DNA from 4 places in the Streptomyces sp. CRCS-T-1 genome. Region 3 is predicted to be linked to each of the others. Evidence: riboswitches for the same ligand, from Rfam matches in the RefSeq annotation. Region 3 holds a riboswitch; each other region holds the start of a gene.
The links. Region 3 has a riboswitch for cobalamin ahead of NNW99_RS11495 (ribonucleoside-diphosphate reductase subunit alpha). Riboswitches for the same ligand answer to the same signal wherever they lie in the genome.
Positions count from the first base shown of each region.

Region 1: it holds a riboswitch for cobalamin, as region 3 does, so the genes downstream of both, cobN (cobaltochelatase subunit CobN) here and NNW99_RS11495 (ribonucleoside-diphosphate reductase subunit alpha) in region 3, are expected to answer to the same signal.
Region 2: it holds a riboswitch for cobalamin, as region 3 does, so the genes downstream of both, NNW99_RS27130 (prenyltransferase/squalene oxidase repeat-containing protein) here and NNW99_RS11495 (ribonucleoside-diphosphate reductase subunit alpha) in region 3, are expected to answer to the same signal.
Region 4: it holds a riboswitch for cobalamin, as region 3 does, so the genes downstream of both, NNW99_RS02340 (energy-coupling factor ABC transporter permease) here and NNW99_RS11495 (ribonucleoside-diphosphate reductase subunit alpha) in region 3, are expected to answer to the same signal.

Region 1 covers NZ_CP101651.1:191,540-195,556, reverse strand. Annotated here, with positions in the region: gene NNW99_RS00840 (precorrin-8X methylmutase) at 1-285, opposite strand, end outside; gene cobG (precorrin-3B synthase) at 282-1,568, opposite strand; cobalamin riboswitch at 1,613-1,764, shown strand; gene cobN (cobaltochelatase subunit CobN) at 1,834-4,017, shown strand, end outside.
Region 2 covers NZ_CP101651.1:5,988,713-5,992,729, reverse strand. Annotated here, with positions in the region: gene NNW99_RS27140 (helix-turn-helix transcriptional regulator) at 1-745, shown strand, start outside; gene NNW99_RS27135 (SAM-dependent methyltransferase) at 748-1,563, opposite strand; cobalamin riboswitch at 1,742-1,874, shown strand; gene NNW99_RS27130 (prenyltransferase/squalene oxidase repeat-containing protein) at 1,986-3,194, shown strand; gene NNW99_RS27125 (SCO2322 family protein) at 3,191-3,847, shown strand; gene NNW99_RS27120 (energy-coupling factor transporter transmembrane component T) at 3,852-4,017, shown strand, end outside.
Region 3 covers NZ_CP101651.1:2,621,662-2,625,678, forward strand. Annotated here, with positions in the region: gene NNW99_RS11485 (DUF3311 domain-containing protein) at 1-103, shown strand, start outside; gene mctP (monocarboxylate uptake permease MctP) at 100-1,728, shown strand; cobalamin riboswitch at 1,863-2,019, shown strand; gene NNW99_RS11495 (ribonucleoside-diphosphate reductase subunit alpha) at 2,142-4,017, shown strand, end outside.
Region 4 covers NZ_CP101651.1:520,337-524,353, reverse strand. Annotated here, with positions in the region: gene NNW99_RS02355 (energy-coupling factor ABC transporter ATP-binding protein) at 1-79, opposite strand, end outside; gene cbiQ (cobalt ECF transporter T component CbiQ) at 76-825, opposite strand; gene NNW99_RS02345 (energy-coupling factor ABC transporter substrate-binding protein) at 831-1,193, opposite strand; gene NNW99_RS02340 (energy-coupling factor ABC transporter permease) at 1,193-1,903, opposite strand; cobalamin riboswitch at 1,933-2,140, opposite strand; gene NNW99_RS02335 (protein kinase) at 2,197-3,624, opposite strand; gene NNW99_RS02330 (MFS transporter) at 3,849-4,017, opposite strand, start outside.

The sequences.
Region 1 (4,017 bases), 2.4 Mb from region 3:
CTGCACATCGGTGAAGATGGGCGCCCCGGCCCGCAGCGCCTCGCGGGCGCGGGCGACGACGGCCGGGGAGTAGGCCAGGTCCCGTACGAGGTCGACCATCCCGCAGGCGTGGATCATCCGGACCGTGACCTGGCTGACATCGGCGGGCAGGGCCGCGAGGTCCGCCTCCGCGCGGATCGTGGCGAAGGACTGGCGGTAGATGGCCGGGCCGTCCTTCTCGTAGTCGTAGGTGGTCACGGTGCTCTTCTCGCTGCTCTCGGTCGTCGTGGTCGTCGTAGGGGTCATGAGGTGATCGCCGCCAGGGCGGTGGCGAGCCGGGCGGGGACGTCCATCGAGGCGGTCCGGGGTTCCTGGCCGCTCACCGCGGTGGAGAGCAGATAGCCGCCTCCCGGGGCGGCGACCACGTCGACGCGGTCGCCCCGGGGGTGCCCGCAGCGGCGTTCGCACCCGGACCAGTACAAGGGGAGGCCGCCCGGCTCGATCGTGTCGAGGGCCTCGGCCGCGTCGGCCCGTACGTCCGCCCGCGACTTGGCGCATCCGGGGCTGCCGATACAGGCACCGACACGGAGCCAGGGGTCACCTGGGCCGGTGACCAGGCCGGTGGCCGCGAGGCGGGCGAGGGATACGTCCGGGTCCGTCCCGTGTGTGGGAAGAACCACACCGCGCCACGGGGTGAGACGCAGCTCACCGGCGGCGACGCGGGTCAGTTCCCGCCACTGGTGTGCCGAGAGGCGTCCCAGAGGTACGTGCACGGAGAGCGCGGTGCCTAGGACTCCCGGGGGCGGTCCGGCCGTGCGGACGGTCTCCCGGTCCCGCCGCTCGTGACGGATGCCCTCGGCCCGCAGCCGTCGGCCGACCGCGTCGAGCAACTCGTCGCCGGAGAGGGACAGTTCATCAACGCGCCAGACGCGGTCCCCGCTCGTTCGCGCCGCCTCCAGGAAGGTTTCCGCGGCCGCCAGCGCGGCCCGGGCCGCTTCCTCGGCACCGACGCGCAGCGCTTGTCCGGCCGCTCCGAGCGTGAGTTCCGCGCCGCCGTCCGCCGTCGCCCGTACCGTCACATCGGCATCGAGTCCGGCCACGTCGCCGCGTCCGTCGTCGAGCGCGAACAGGAAACGTCCCGACAGGGCCCGCGCCGCCTCGCTCGCGCACAGCGCCGCGTCCAGGGCCGTCAGCCAGGGGCGTACGTCCAGAAAGCCCCGCCCGTCGAGACCGGACAGCGGCGAGGCCACGATGTTGCGCACCCGCTCGTGCCCGTGCGAGGGCAGCAGCCCGGCCGCGTCCAGCGACTCGGCCAGCTCCCCGGCGCATCCACCGGGCAGACCCCGCAGTTGCGCGTTGCCGCGCGAGGTCAGATGCAGGTCGCCGTCGCCCAGCCGCACCGCCACGTCCCCGAGCGTCTCCGCCTGCGCAACGGTCAGCACACCACCGGGAATCCGGACGCGAGCCAGCGCTCCGTCGTCCGCCGCGTGCAGCCGCAGCGTCCCCGGACAGGCGTCACCGCGGTCTCGTGGGACCGCTGTGGCCTGGGGCGATGAGCGCGGGGCAGCCGTGGACATGGCGGCGAGCATACCTACCATCACACCTGGTGTATGCCGTGCCCTCTTCCCCTGGCACTTACTATGATCGCGGCGGGTCATCCGGTCCGCCATCGCCACGACGGCGACAGGGGAGGAAGCCGGTGCGAGTCCGGCGCGGTCCCGCCACTGTGAGTCCGGCCCATGCGGCCGGACGAGTCAGGAACTCCCTTCCCCGAACGCTCGGCATCGCCCGAGCAGGGGAGACCCCATTTCGAACCACCCGGGGCGCGGACACCCCGAGGAAGGCCGACGCCGCATGATCCTGCTCCTGTCGACGTCCGACACCGATCTGCTGAGCGCCCGCGCGGCCGCGGGTCCGGTGCCCTACCGCTTCGCCAACCCCTCCCGTCTCGCCCTCGACGACCTCCCCGGCCTTCTCGACGGCGTCGACCTGGTCGTCGTACGTCTCCTCGGCGGCATCCGCGCCTGGCAGGACGGCCTCGACCTGCTGCTGGCCGACGGCCGCCCGGTCGTCGTCCTCACCGGCGAACAGGCTCCGGACGCCCAGCTCATGGAAGCCTCCACCGTCCCCGTCGGCATCGCCGCCGAGGCACACGCCTACCTCGCCCACGGTGGCCCGGCCAACCTGGAGCAGCTCGCCCGCTTCCTCTCCGACACGGTCCTGCTCACCGGCCACGGCTTCGAGTCGCCGGCGGCAGCACCCACCTGGGGCCCGCTGGAGCGCACGCCCCGCGCCGGCGCCGACGGTCCGACCGTCGCCGTGCTCTACTACCGGGCCCACCACATGAGCGGCAACACCGCCTTCGTCGCCGCCCTGTGCGACGCCGTCGAGGACGGGGGCGGCCGGGCCCTGCCCCTGTACGTCGCCTCCCTGCGCGCCCCCGAGCCCGAGCTGATCGAAGAGCTCCGCACCGCCGACGTGATCATCACCACGGTCCTTGCCGCGGGCGGCACCAAGCCCGCCCAGGCGTCGGCCGGCGGCGACGACGAGTCCTGGGACGCCGGAGCGCTCACCGAGCTGGACGTCCCGATCCTCCAGGCCCTGTGCCTCACCGGTTCGCGCGCCGCCTGGGAGGAGAACGACGAGGGCGTCTCCCCGCTCGACGCGGCCAGCCAGATCGCCGTCCCCGAGTTCGACGGCCGCCTCATCACCGTCCCGTTCTCGTTCAAGGAGATCGACGAGGACGGCCTCCCCGCCTACGTCGCCGACCCCGAGCGCGCCGCCCGCGTCGCCGGAATCGCCGTACGCCACGCCCGGCTCCGCCACATCCGTCCCGCCGACAAGCGCCTGGCGCTGGTCCTCTCCGCCTACCCGACCAAGCACTCCCGCATCGGCAACGCGGTCGGCCTCGACACCCCCGCCAGCGCGGTGGCCCTGCTGCGGCGCCTGCGCGAGGAGGGCTACGACTTCGGCACGGACGCCGAGGTGCCGGGCCTCGCCTCCGGCGACGGCGACGAGCTGATCCGCGCCCTGATCGAGGCGGGCGGCCATGACCAGGAGTGGCTCACCGAGGAGCAGCTGGCCCGCAACCCGGTGCGTATCCCGGCGGCCGACTACCGCCGCTGGTACGCCACGCTCCCCGAGGAGCTGCGCACGTCGGTGGAGGAGCACTGGGGTCCGGCGCCGGGCGAGATGTTCGTCGACCGCAGCCGCAACCCGGAGGGCGACATCGTCCTCGCGGCCCTCCGCTTCGGGAACCTGCTGATCCTCATCCAGCCCCCGCGCGGCTTCGGCGAGAACCCGATCGCGATCTACCACGACCCGGACCTCCCGCCGTCCCACCACTACCTGGCCGCCTACCGCTGGATCGCCGCCCGCGCCGAGGACGGCGGCTTCGGCGCCGACGCGATGATCCACCTCGGCAAGCACGGCAACCTGGAGTGGCTGCCCGGCAAGAACGCCGGCCTGTCCGCCGCCTGCGGCCCCGACGCCGCCCTCGGCGACCTGCCCCTGATCTACCCGTTCCTGGTCAACGACCCGGGCGAGGGCACCCAGGCCAAGCGCCGCGTCCACGCCACCCTCGTCGACCACCTCGTGCCGCCCATGGCCCGCGCCGACTCCTACGGCGACATCGCGCGCCTGGAGCAGCTCCTCGACGAGTACGCCCAGATCTCCTCCATGGACCCCGCCAAGCTCCCGGCGATCCGCGCCCAGATCTGGACCCTCATCCAGGCCGCCAAGCTCGACCACGACCTCGGCATGGACGACCGCCCCGACGACGACGGCTTCGACGACTTCCTGCTGCACGTCGACGGCTGGCTCTGCGAGGTCAAGGACGCCCAGATCCGCGACGGTCTGCACGTCCTCGGCAACCCGCCCACCGGCGCCGACCACGTCAACCTGGTCCTCGCCGTCCTGCGCGCCCGCCAGATCTGGGGCGGCACCACGGCCCTGCCCGGCCTGCGCGAGGCCCTCGGCCTCGACGAGTCCGCCGCCACCCGCACCACCGCCGACGCGGCGGAGGAGAAGGCCCGCGCC
Region 2 (4,017 bases), 3.4 Mb from region 3:
CCCCTCCAAGATCAGCCGCATGGAGGCCGGGCGCCACGGGTTCAAGCTGCGGGATGTCGCCGACCTGCTCACGTTCTACGGCGTCACGGACGAGGCCGAACGCGCCACGCTGCTGGCGCTGGCCGAACAGGCCAACACCCACGCCTGGTGGCAGTACTACAGCGACGTGGTGCCCTCCTGGACGCAGAGCTACCTCGGCGCCGAGCAAGCCGCGAGCGTCATCCGCTGCTACCAGATACAGCGCGTTCCCGAGCTGCTCCAGACGCCCGACTACGCGCGTGCCGCCGTCCGGCTCGTGCACCCCGACGCCGACGCGCGGGAGACCGACCGGCGGGTGGCGCTGCGGATGACCCGGCAGCGGATCCTGCACCGGCAGCCGGGCACGGCCCGGCTCTGGGCGGTGATCGACGAGGCGGCGCTGCGGCGTCCGGTGGGCGGGGCGGAGGTGATGCGCGCTCAGCTCAGGCATCTCATCGAGGTGTGCCGGCTGCCGCAGGTCACCGTGCAGATCCTGCCGTTCCGCTCCGGCGGGCATGCCGCGGAGGGCGGTCCGGTCACCATTCTGCGGCTGCCCGGGGGCCAGTTGCCCGACGTGGTCTACCTGGAGCAGCTCACCACCGCGCTCTATCCCGACCGGCCGGCCGACATCGAGCGCTACTGGGACGCCATGAACCGGTTGGTGGTCGAAGCCGAGTCGCCGGACGAGACTCCGACCATCCTGCACCGCATACTTCAGGAGACCTGAGTTCAGCGCTTGAGGGCGACACCGCCGTACTGGTGCACCTCCGCGGGCAGGCCCAGGGCCTCGGCGTCGGGACGCCAGCGCGAGCAGGACGTGACGCCCGGCTCCAGCAGCTCCAGACCGTCGAAGTAGCGGGCGATCTGCTCGGGGCTGCGCAGGATGTACGGGATCGAGCCGCCGTCGTTGTACTGCCCGATGGCCCGGAGGTAGTCCTCGCTGGTGTCGGTGGAGTCGTACTGGACGAGGTAGCTGCCGGGCGGCAGCGCGTCGACCAGCTGCCGCACGATCTCGCGGGCCTCGTCGTGGTCCTCGATATGGCCGAGGATGCCCATCAGCATGAGCGCGACGGGCTGGTCGAAGTCCAGGGTCTTCCCGGCTTCCCGGACGATCGTGCTCGGCTTGCGCAGGTCGGCGTCGACGTAGTTGGTGACGCCTTCCGGTGTGCTGGTGAGCAGCGCGCGGGCGTGTGCCAGGACCAGCGGGTCGTTGTCGACGTAGACGATCCGGCTCTCCGGGGCCACCCGCTGGGCGATCTGGTGGGTGTTGTCCACGTTGGGCAGCCCGGTGCCGATGTCCAGGAACTGACGGATGCCCTCTTCGGCGGCGAGATGGCGGACGGCGCGGGCGAGGAAGTAGCGGGCGGCGCGGGCCCCGGTCTCGATCCCGGGGAAGATCTCACGGAACGCGTCACCGGCCACACGGTCGACTTCGTAGTTGTCCTTCCCGCCCAGCCAGTAGTTCCAGATCCGCGCCGAGTGCGGAACCGAGGTATCGATCTTGGAGAGCGGCTCCTGCTCGGAGTTCTCCACCTGATCAGTCATGGACGCTCCTGCGTGTGGTCGTGGAGCTTCACGTTAACCCGTTTTGCCTCACGGACAGGATCAACTCCTCGGCGTGGTGCAGCAGTTCGACCTCACCGCACATCCGGGCGGCGACCCGAGTCCAGGAGGCGTCCAGGTGGTGTTGTCGGCACGGGAGGAAGGTACTCTCGGCCGTTTTGCTACTTCCGGGTACAGTGGGCGGGTCGTCATCACCCGTACAGGGAGAAGCCGGTGCAATTCCGGCGCTGACCCGCAACCGTGGACCGCCCTGCCAGGCGGAAGCCGGATCGCCCCGTACGGATCGTGACCGGCTCACGTGCCCGGCGCCTGCCGGTGCACGGCACCGTCGAGGTATACGGAGCCGAGCCGCCGGGGTGTCCCGTGCTGCCCGGCTCCCTCACAGGGAGAGGCACCCGCCGATCATGAACGTCCGCCGCAGCGCCGCGGTCCTGGCCGCCGTCACCGTGATCGGCGCCGCCACGCCGGCCGCCGCCGCACCGTCGCCGAGTCCGTCCCCGTCGCTCCCCTCCGCCCTGTACGGCGACAAGGACCCCAAGTTCGACGGCGTCTGGCGCCAGTCGCTCGCCCTGCTGGCCCAGGACACGGTGGGTGAGAAGCCGGCCGCCAAGTCCGTCGAGTGGCTGGTCGGGCAGCAGTGCGCGGACGGCGGGTTCGCCGCGTACCGTCCCGACCCGGCCGCCGCGTGCGACGCCAAGACCATGCTCGACACCAACGCCACGGCCGCCGCCGTCCAGGCGCTCGCCGCGCTCGGCGGGCAGGACGCCGTCACCGACAAGGCCGTCGGCTGGCTGAGGTCCGTACAGAACAAGGACGGCGGCTGGGGTTACGCGCCCGGCGGCGCCAGCGACACCAACTCCACGTCGGTCATCATCGGCGCGCTCGCCGCCGCCGGTGAGAAGCCGGACCAGGTCGAGAAGGGCGGCAAGTCGCCCGACGACGCCCTGCTGAAGCTCGCCCTCCCCTGCGGCGGGGACGACGACGGCGCCTTCGCGTTCCAGCCGGACAAGAAGGGCGAGCTGGCCGCCAACGCGGACGCCACGGCGGCCGGTGTCCTCGGCGCCCTGGGCAAGGGCATGGTCGTGGAGGAGGGCAAGAAGTCCGGCGCCACGTGCGCGGACCCCTCCACGCCGCGGCAGGCCGCCGACAACGGCGCCGCGTACCTCACCCAGACCCTCGCCAAGGACGACGACCACCTCACCTCCGCCCTCGCCGGCGCGGACCCCCAGCCCGACCACGGCAACACCGCCGACGCGGTCGTGGCGCTCGCCGCGCAGGGCGAGACCGCGCAGGCCGAGAAGTCCGTGCAGTGGCTGGAGAAGAACTCCGCCGACTGGGCCGAGCAGGGCGGCCCCGCCGCCTACGCCCAGCTGATCTTCGCCGCCCACGCGACGGGCGTGAACCCGCGTGACTTCGGCGGCACGGACCTGGTGAAGCAGCTCAACGCGACGGGCCCGGCCCCGCAGGCCCCCGACCAGGCCTCGGCGACCGACGAGAAGGACGACTCGGGGTCGGGCTTCTTCGGCGTCTGGTGGTACGTCGGGGTCTGCCTCGTCGCCGGTATCGGCATCGGCTTCCTCTTCACCGGCCGCAAGAAGAGGCAGCAGTCGTGATCCGCCGGGCCGCTCTCCTCCTCCTGGCGGCCTCGCTCCTGCTGATCGCGGGCGCGGGCCAGGCCCAGGCCGCCGGTTACCGGTACTGGTCGTTCTGGGACCGCGAAGGCGACCGCTGGGTCTACGCCACCCAGGGCCCGTCCATGGCCCGCCCCTCGGACGGCGACGTCCAGGGCTTCCGCTTCGCGGTGAGCGAGGACTCCTCCGAGGCGGCCCGGCCGCGCGGCACGGCCGACTTCACGACCATCTGCGCGAAGACCCCCGCGCAGGACGGCAAGAAGCGCGTGGCGCTCGTCATCGACCCCGGCACCAAGGCGGACGCCCCTCAGGGCGAGGCCCCGCCCCCCGCCCGGACGGCCTGCGCCCGCGTCTCCCCCGACGCGACCACGGCGGAGGCCCTCGCGAGTGTCGCCAAGCCCCTGCGCTACGACACGAACGCCCTGCTGTGCGCGATCTCGGGCTATCCGGAGAAGGGCTGCGGGGAGCAGGTGGCGAGTTCCCGGGAGTCGACACCGGCGGCGAAGAAGGACACGTCCGACGGCAACACGTCCGACGACGACGGCCCGTCCCTGGGCCTGCTGGCGGGCATCGGCGTGGTGGCGGTCCTGGGCGCGGCGGCGATCTGGCAGGTACGGCGGCGTGACCAGGCTTAGCAGCATGGACCGGATCGGCCAAGGCCCGGCACGCCCCCGGCGCCCGCGCCGAGCGCCCCTGCACCCGGGCGCCTGGTGGCTGTGGTCCCTCTCCCTGGGCACCGCGGCCACCCGCACCACCAACCCCCTGCTCCTGTGCCTCCTCATCGCGGTCTCCGCCTACGTCGTGG
Region 3 (4,017 bases):
CTGGTACCAGATGGCGTGGGTGCTCATCTCCACCGCGCTGACGATGACCGCCTACAAGCTGTGGCAGCGTGACCAGCGCGCCCGTAAGGAAGGTGCGCGGTGAAGGACGGCGTGAACGGCGTCGCGCTCGCCGTCTTCATCTTCTTCTTCCTGCTCGTCACGGTCATGGGCTTCCTGGCCTCGCGCTGGCGCAAGGCCGAGAACGAGAACAGCCTCGACGAGTGGGGCCTGGGCGGCCGGTCGTTCGGCACCTGGGTCACCTGGTTCCTGCTCGGCGGCGACCTGTACACGGCCTACACCTTCGTGGCCGTTCCGGCGGCGATCTACGCGGCGGGCGCGGCCGGCTTCTTCGCGGTGCCGTACACGATCCTGGTCTATCCGCTGATCTTCACCTTCCTCCCCCGTCTGTGGTCGGTGTCCCACAAGCACGGGTATGTGACGACGTCCGACTTCGTGCGCGGCCGCTTCGGCTCCAAGGGCCTGTCGCTGGCCGTGGCCGTCACCGGCATCCTCGCGACCATGCCGTACATCGCGCTCCAGCTCGTCGGCATCCAGGCCGTGCTGGACGTGATGGGCGTCGGGGGCGGCGAGGACACCAACTGGTTCATCAAGGACCTGCCGCTGCTGATCGCGTTCGGTGTGCTGGCCGCCTACACGTACTCGTCGGGCCTGCGGGCCCCGGCGCTGATCGCCTTCGTCAAGGACACCCTGATCTACATCGTCATCGCGGTGGCGATCATCTACATCCCGATCAAGCTGGGCGGCTTCGACGAGATCTTCGCCAAGGCGGGCGACGCGTACAGCCAGACCAACCCGGCGACGGGTGCGGCGCGCGGTGCGCTGGTGCCGCCGGAGGCGGGGCAGTGGACGTACGCCACGCTGGCGCTCGGCTCGGCGCTCGCGCTGTTCATGTACCCGCACTCGATCACGGCGACGCTGTCCTCGCGCAGCCGTGAGGTGATCCGCCGCAACACCACGATCCTGCCCCTGTACTCGCTGATGCTGGGCCTGCTCGCGCTGCTCGGCTTCATGGCGATCGCGGCCGGCATCAAGGTGCAGAACGGGCAGCTGGCGATCCCGCAGCTGTTCGAGACGATGTTCCCGGACTGGTTCGCGGGCGTGGCCTTCGCGGCGATCGGCATCGGAGCGCTCGTGCCGGCGGCCATCATGTCCATCGCGGCCGCGAACCTCTTCACCCGCAACATCTACAAGGACTTCATCAAGCCGGACGCCACACCGGCGCAGGAGACCAAGGTCTCCAAGCTGGTCTCCCTGCTGGTGAAGGTGGGCGCGCTGGCCTTCGTCCTCACCATGGACAAGACCGTCGCCATCAACTTCCAGCTGCTCGGCGGCATCTGGATCCTGCAGACCTTCCCGGCCCTGGTCGGCGGCCTGTTCACCCGCTGGTTCCACCGCTGGGCGCTGCTCGCGGGCTGGGCGGTCGGCATGATCTACGGCACAGCCGCCGCGTACGGGGTCGCCTCGCCGACCCAGAAGCACTTCGGCGGCTCCTCGAAGGAGATCCCCGGCATCGGTGAGATCGGCTACATCGGCCTCACGGCGTTCGTCCTGAACGTGGTGGTGACGGTGGTCCTCACCTTCGTCCTGAAGGCCCTCAAGGCCCCCGACGGCATCGACGAGACCAAGCCGGAGGACTACACGGCCGACGCGGGCGACCCGGGCGTCCAGGTGGAACTCCCGCCCGCCACCGCCGGCAGCGCCCACTAGGGGCGCGGGGAACAGCGCGAACAACCGCACACAGCCCGCAGCGGGCCGCCGTGAGAAGGATTCACGGCGGCCCGCTGTCACGTGAAGTTGACGCTCTGACACCAATGCGACACAACATCTGGGGGTGCCACCCGAACCCAGCACAAGATGTATGCTCGTGCTCGCTGTCGCCGCAGGGGAATCCGGTGCGAATCCGGAACTGTCCCGCAACGGTGTACTTATGCGTATCCGCCCCCAAGGCGGGGCGCACAGGCTTCAGTCCGAGGACCTGCCGACAGCGCGCCCGGCCGTCCGGCCGGGGTGCCCTGACGTCCGGGCCTCGTGGAATGGGCCGGTGGACGCGACGCCGTGTGCGCTCGTGTGCTGCCCCCTGCCCTGCGCGAGGCCCCTTGCCGAGCGAGGGAGAGCCCCACGTGACCATCGCGCCAGCCGAACCGGTCTCAGCTGCCGAAGAAGAGCACGACGGTCCCGGTGCCGCGCTGCTGCGGACCCTGACCGAGCTGACCGCCGACCTCCCCGACGCCGACCCCGGCCGGGTCGCCGCCGCCGCGTTGCGGGGCCGGTCCGCGCGGGCGGACGAGGCGGAGCTGCGCGAGCTCGCGACGGAGTCGGCCGCCGGCCTCATCTCCGAGGACCCCGCCTACTCCCGGCTGGCCGCCCGTCTGCTGACGATCGGCATCCGTGAAGAGGCCGCCTCGCAGGGTGTCACGTCCTTCACCGAGTCCGTCGCGGTCGGCCACCGCGAGGGTCTGATCGCCGACCGGACCGCCGAGTTCGTGCTCCTGCACGCCGCCCGGCTCGACGCGCTGATCGACCGGGCCGCCGACGACCGCTTCGGCTACTTCGGCCTGCGGACGCTGCACAGCCGCTACCTGCTGCGCCACCCGATCACCCGCAAGGTCGTCGAGACGCCCCAGCACTTCATGCTGCGCGTCGCCGCCGGTCTCGCCGAGGACGACACGGCACAGTCCGTCGACGAGGTCGCCGCGCTCTACGGGCTCATGAGCCGCCTGGACTACCTCCCCTCCTCGCCCACCCTCTTCAACTCCGGCACCCGGCACCCCCAGATGTCGTCCTGCTACCTCCTGGACTCCCCCAAGGACGAGCTGGACTCGATCTACGACCGGTACCACCAGGTGGCGCGGCTGTCGAAGCACGCGGGCGGCATCGGGCTGTCGTACTCCCGTATCCGTTCCCGCGGTTCGCTGATCCGCGGCACCAACGGCCACTCCAACGGCATCGTCCCGTTCCTGAAGACCCTCGACGCCTCGGTCGCCGCCGTGAACCAGGGCGGCCGCCGCAAGGGCGCCGCCGCGGTGTACCTGGAGACCTGGCACTCCGACATCGAGGAGTTCCTGGAGCTGCGCGACAACACCGGCGAGGACGCCCGCCGTACGCACAATCTGAACCTCGCGCACTGGGTGCCGGACGAGTTCATGCGGCGGGTCAACGCCGACGGGCAGTGGTCGCTGTTCTCCCCCTCGGACGTGCCCGAGCTGGTCGACCTGTTCGGCGAGGAGTTCGACGCCGCGTACCGGGCGGCCGAGGCGAAGGGCCTGGCGAAGAAGACCCTGCCGGCCCGTGAGCTGTACGGCCGCATGATGCGCGCCCTCGCGCAGACCGGCAACGGCTGGATGACCTTCAAGGACGCCGCCAACCGCACCGCCAACCAGACGGCCGAGCCGGGCCACGTCGTCCACTCCTCCAATCTCTGCACGGAGATCCTGGAGGTCACCGACGACGGGGAGACGGCGGTCTGCAACCTGGGCTCGGTCAACCTCGGCGCCTTCGTCGACCTGGCCCGCAGGGACATCGACTGGGAGCGGCTGGACGAGACCGTCCGCACGGCCGTGACCTTCCTCGACCGTGTCGTGGACATCAACTTCTACCCGACCGAGCAGGCGGGCCGCTCCAACGCCCGCTGGCGTCCGGTCGGCCTCGGGGCCATGGGCCTGCAGGACGTCTTCTTCAAGCTGCGCCTGCCCTTCGACTCGCCCGAGGCGAAGGCGCTGTCCACCCGTATCGCCGAGCGCATCATGCTCGCCTCCTACGAGGCCTCCGCCGACCTGGCCGAGCGCAACGGCCCGCTGCCGGCCTGGGAGAAGACCCGTACGGCCCGGGGTGTGCTGCACCCCGATCACTACGACGTGGAGCTGACCTGGCCCGAGCGCTGGGCGGCCCTGCGCGAGCGCATCGCCGCGACCGGTATGCGCAACTCCCTGCTCCTCGCCATCGCGCCCACGGCCACGATCGCCTCCATCGCGGGCGTGTACGAGTGCATCGAGCCGC
Region 4 (4,017 bases), 2.1 Mb from region 3:
CGAGGCCGCTGAGCACGGCCGGGCCGTCCTCGTAGGCGAAGGACGCGCCCCGCAGGGCGACGAGGGCGGGCTCGCTCATGTCAGCGGCCTTTCCAGTACGAGGGTGAGGACGGCCAGCGTCGCGAGGAGCGCGCAACTGGCGACCGTGAAGCGGACGGAGACACGGGCCTCGGGCACCAGGACCCGCAGGGTTCCGTCGTAGCCGCGCCCGGCGAGACCGGCCTGGAGGCGGGCCGCCCGGTCGAAGGCCCGGACGAACGCGGTGGCGCCGAGTCCGCCCAGCGAACGCCAGGTGGCGGCCCGTGTGGTGTGCCCGAGCCGGGCGGCCTGCGCGTCGCGGATCCGGCGCACGGAGTCCAGCAGCAGAAAGCTCATGCGGTACGTCACGAGCGCGACATCGACGACCGGCGCCGGGACGCCCGCCCGGACCAGGCGCGGCAGCAGGTCGGACATCGGTGTGGTGAAGGCGAACAGCAGCACCCCGAGGGAGGCCGCCGAGGTGCGCAGCAGCAACTCCCCGGCCCGCAGGGGCCCGTCGTCCGCGAGGGAGACGAAGCTCCCCGGCCCGCCGACCTGGACGAGCAGCGTGAGGGCGCCGGTCACACAGAAGCCCAGCGGCACCCGGTAGGCCCGCCAGAGCCGGCGGCCGGGCACACCGGCCGGCCCCAGCAGCAGGGACACGGCCGTCACCAGCACCAGGGCCGCTCCCGGCCAGGGCGGCAGCGAGATGGCCAACACGGTGAGGCCGAGACCGAGCACGGCCTTGTCCACGGGATGGCGGCGGCGCCAGCGACTGCTGTGCGCCGCCGCGTCGATCGGCAGCACGCGGCTCAGGCCCCTTCGGCCCCGGACCCCTCGGTGACGCCCGTGGTCTCCTCGGTGTCCTGCCGCGCCCGCTCCTCGCCCTGGCGGCGGCCGCGCCGCAGGCCGAAGTAGTAGGCGAGCACGCCCGCGCCGATCGCCGCCTGCAGGGCGAACAGCGCCGACTCGATCTCACCCGACGGCGGCTCGTACAGCGGCGAGAACCAGGGCTTGTAGTCCGGGTCGATCTCGGTGATCGCCGTCTCCGCCTGGGCGTCGGCGCCCGCGAACGGCTCCTCCTTGTGGTCGCCGAGGCCGAGGGCGAGCGGCAGGACCGCGAGCAGGGCCACGGCGAGCAGCAGCAGGCCGTTGATCTTCGTGTTCCGGTTCATCACGCCACCGCCTCGGACTCGGCCGCCGTCTTCTTCTCCTTGCGCCCGCCGGTCACCAGCACACCCAGCCGGGTCAGTTCACCCTTGCTGGACTGCACCAGCAGCCGCATCACGAGCACCGTCAGCAGGCCCTCGCTCACCGCGAGCGGGATCTGGGTGACGGCGAAGATGGTGCCGAACTTGCCGAGCGCGCCCACGAACCCGCTGCCCGGGTCGGGGAAGGCGAGCGCCAGCTGCACGCTGGTGACGCAGTAGGTGGACAGGTCGGCGAAGAACGCCCCGAAGAAGACCGCGACCATCAGCGGCACGTCGTAGCGCCGCAGCAGCTTGTACACGGCGTATCCGGCCCAGGGCCCGACGATCGCCATGGAGAAGACGTTGGCGCCGAGCGTGGTCAGACCGCCGTGGGCGAGCAGCAGCGCCTGGAAGAGCAGGGTGATGGTGCCCAGCACCGCCATGATGGGTGGCCGGAACAGGATGGCTCCCAGGCCCGTTCCGGTGGGGTGGGAGCAACTGCCGGTGACCGACGGCAGTTTCAGAGCGGACAGGACGAACGTGAAGGCACCGGAGGCACCCAGGAGCAGGGTGCTCTCGGGGTGCTCACGCACCTCACGGGTGAGCGACCGGACTCCGTGGACGACGAACGGCGCCGACGCGGCGCCCCAGGCGACCGCGTGTGCCGGCGGCAGAAAACCCTCGGCTATGTGCATGGCTCAGCAGACCCTCTCCAGCACCTCGTGGATGGTTGACGCGCCTTGGCCGGTCTCCTGGCTGACGGGTACCACCGCCCGTACTCCGCCTTCCCGGGTCGCAAGGACCCAGTGGCTGCCTGTTAGGGCCGGAGCCGGACTTCCCGATTCACAGTGGCGAGGGCCGCACCGGCATCACACCGGCTTTCCCGTTCACCAAGGCGTGGTGACAGTAATGCCGAGATAAGGACGATGACAAGCCACCCGAGGGGGCGCGCGAGGGGGCGTCCGCTCGCACACCGGCGCAGGGCCGCTCAGTCGTCGCCCCCGTCGTCATCGTCGTCGCCGTCTTCCCAGGTCCGACGGGGCTTCTCCTGCCGGGGTTTGTCCGCCTTTCGCGATGCGTCGGCCGTCTCCTGGGCCGGTGTCGTGGGGCTGGGCGTCGCTTCGACGGGGGTCGGGGGAGCGGGTGCGCTGGTGGACGGGGTGATATCGGCCACTGTGCCGGCGGCCGGAACGGTGGCGTCCGGAGCCGTGTCCGCCGCCGGAGCGGAAGAGAGCGGCGAGGCGGAGCCGGCGGACGGCGTGGCGACGGGACTGCTCGCGGAGGGCGACGCGTCGGGCTCCGTGCCCTCCGTCGCGGTGTCGTCGGGCGAGAACCACAGCATGCCGGCGAGCATCGCGGCGGCGAAGAGCGCCGCCGCGGCGACCGTCGCCGCCGCTTTGCGCCGGTTGTCGGGGGCGGCCCGGGGCGCGGCGCGGCGCGCACGGCCGGCCTGGGGTGTGCGCCCGGTGCGCAGCCCAGGGGCGCCGGGCAGCGCGTAGGTGGCCGGGTTGCGGGTCTCGGCGGCCGGGTACGGCCTCGGCGCGGCGGACGTCACCGGGGGCGCGGCCTCCGGCAGCGGCTCGGGCAGTCCCCGCCAGGCACCGCCGCCGAACCACTCGGCGGTCCGCTGGGCGGTGGGCCGGTCCTCGGGCTGCTTGGCGAGCAGGCCGAGCAGATAGTTCTCGAAGGCCGGCGGGAGCCCGGCGACACCGAGCTCACGGGGCGGTACGGGCGCGGAATCGAGGTGCTGGTGGAGGAGCGCGACGGCGGTGTCCGCCTGGAACGGTGGCCGGCCGCTGAGGAGTTGGTAGAGCAGACACCCCAGGGAGTACATGTCGGAGGCGGGTCCGGCGGGCTGGCCCAGGGCGCGTTCGGGCGCGAGATAGAGGCCGGTGCCGACGATCTGGCCGGTGGCGGTGAGCGCGGCGCCGGGGTCGTCGAGGAAGCGGGCGATGCCGAAGTCGCCGATCTTCAGCGTGCCGTGGGCGTCCAGCAGCAGGTTGGCGGGCTTGATGTCACGGTGGACGATGCCCTGCGCGTGGGCGGCGGCGAGCCCCGCGGCGGCCTGCGCGGCGAGATCGGCCACCCGCTCGGCCGGCAGCGCCCCGGAGGCGGCCAGCACCCCGGCGAGGCTGTCGCCCTCGACCAGTTCCATCACCAGGTACAGCCGGTTGTCGTACTCGCCGAAGTCCAGGACACCGACCAGATGGGGGTGGTTGAGGCGCCCGGCGGTCTGTGCCTCCAGACGGAACCGGGAAGCCGCCGTGACATCGGTGTCCTGGGGCAGCAGCAGCTTGACGGCCACCGCCCTGGCGAGCGTCTCGTCGTACGCGCGCCAGACCTCTCCCATTCCACCGCGCCCGATCTCAACATCCAGCCGGTAGCGGCCCGCTAGCAGCACTCGTCCTCGTCTCATGCGTATGGGAAGGTACGTCGCCGCAGGCCGAACTCCCCGTTTTGAGGCGGGGGTTGGCGGGGGACGCGCAGCCGACCCAGGATACTGGCGCCGAGTGACCGATGATCTCCACGGCGGTGTCGAGGGCCGGTACGGTCCCGGAAATCCGAGCGGAGACATCGCCCGGCGGGGTGAGGTGCGGTGCGCGCGGTTGCCCCCGGGCCCCCGCGCCGCCGCCTACCGGATCAGGCCGCCGCGTCCGCCTCCTCGGCCCGCTCCTCCCGGCGCGGCAGCAGAGCCACCGTCAGGGCCGGTACGGCCGCGAGGAGCAGCCAGGGCACGGCGGCCGGGAGGCCGAGGTCGAGAAGGGAGCCGGTGGCCGCGCTGCCGGCCAGGACGATCAGGCCCGAGACG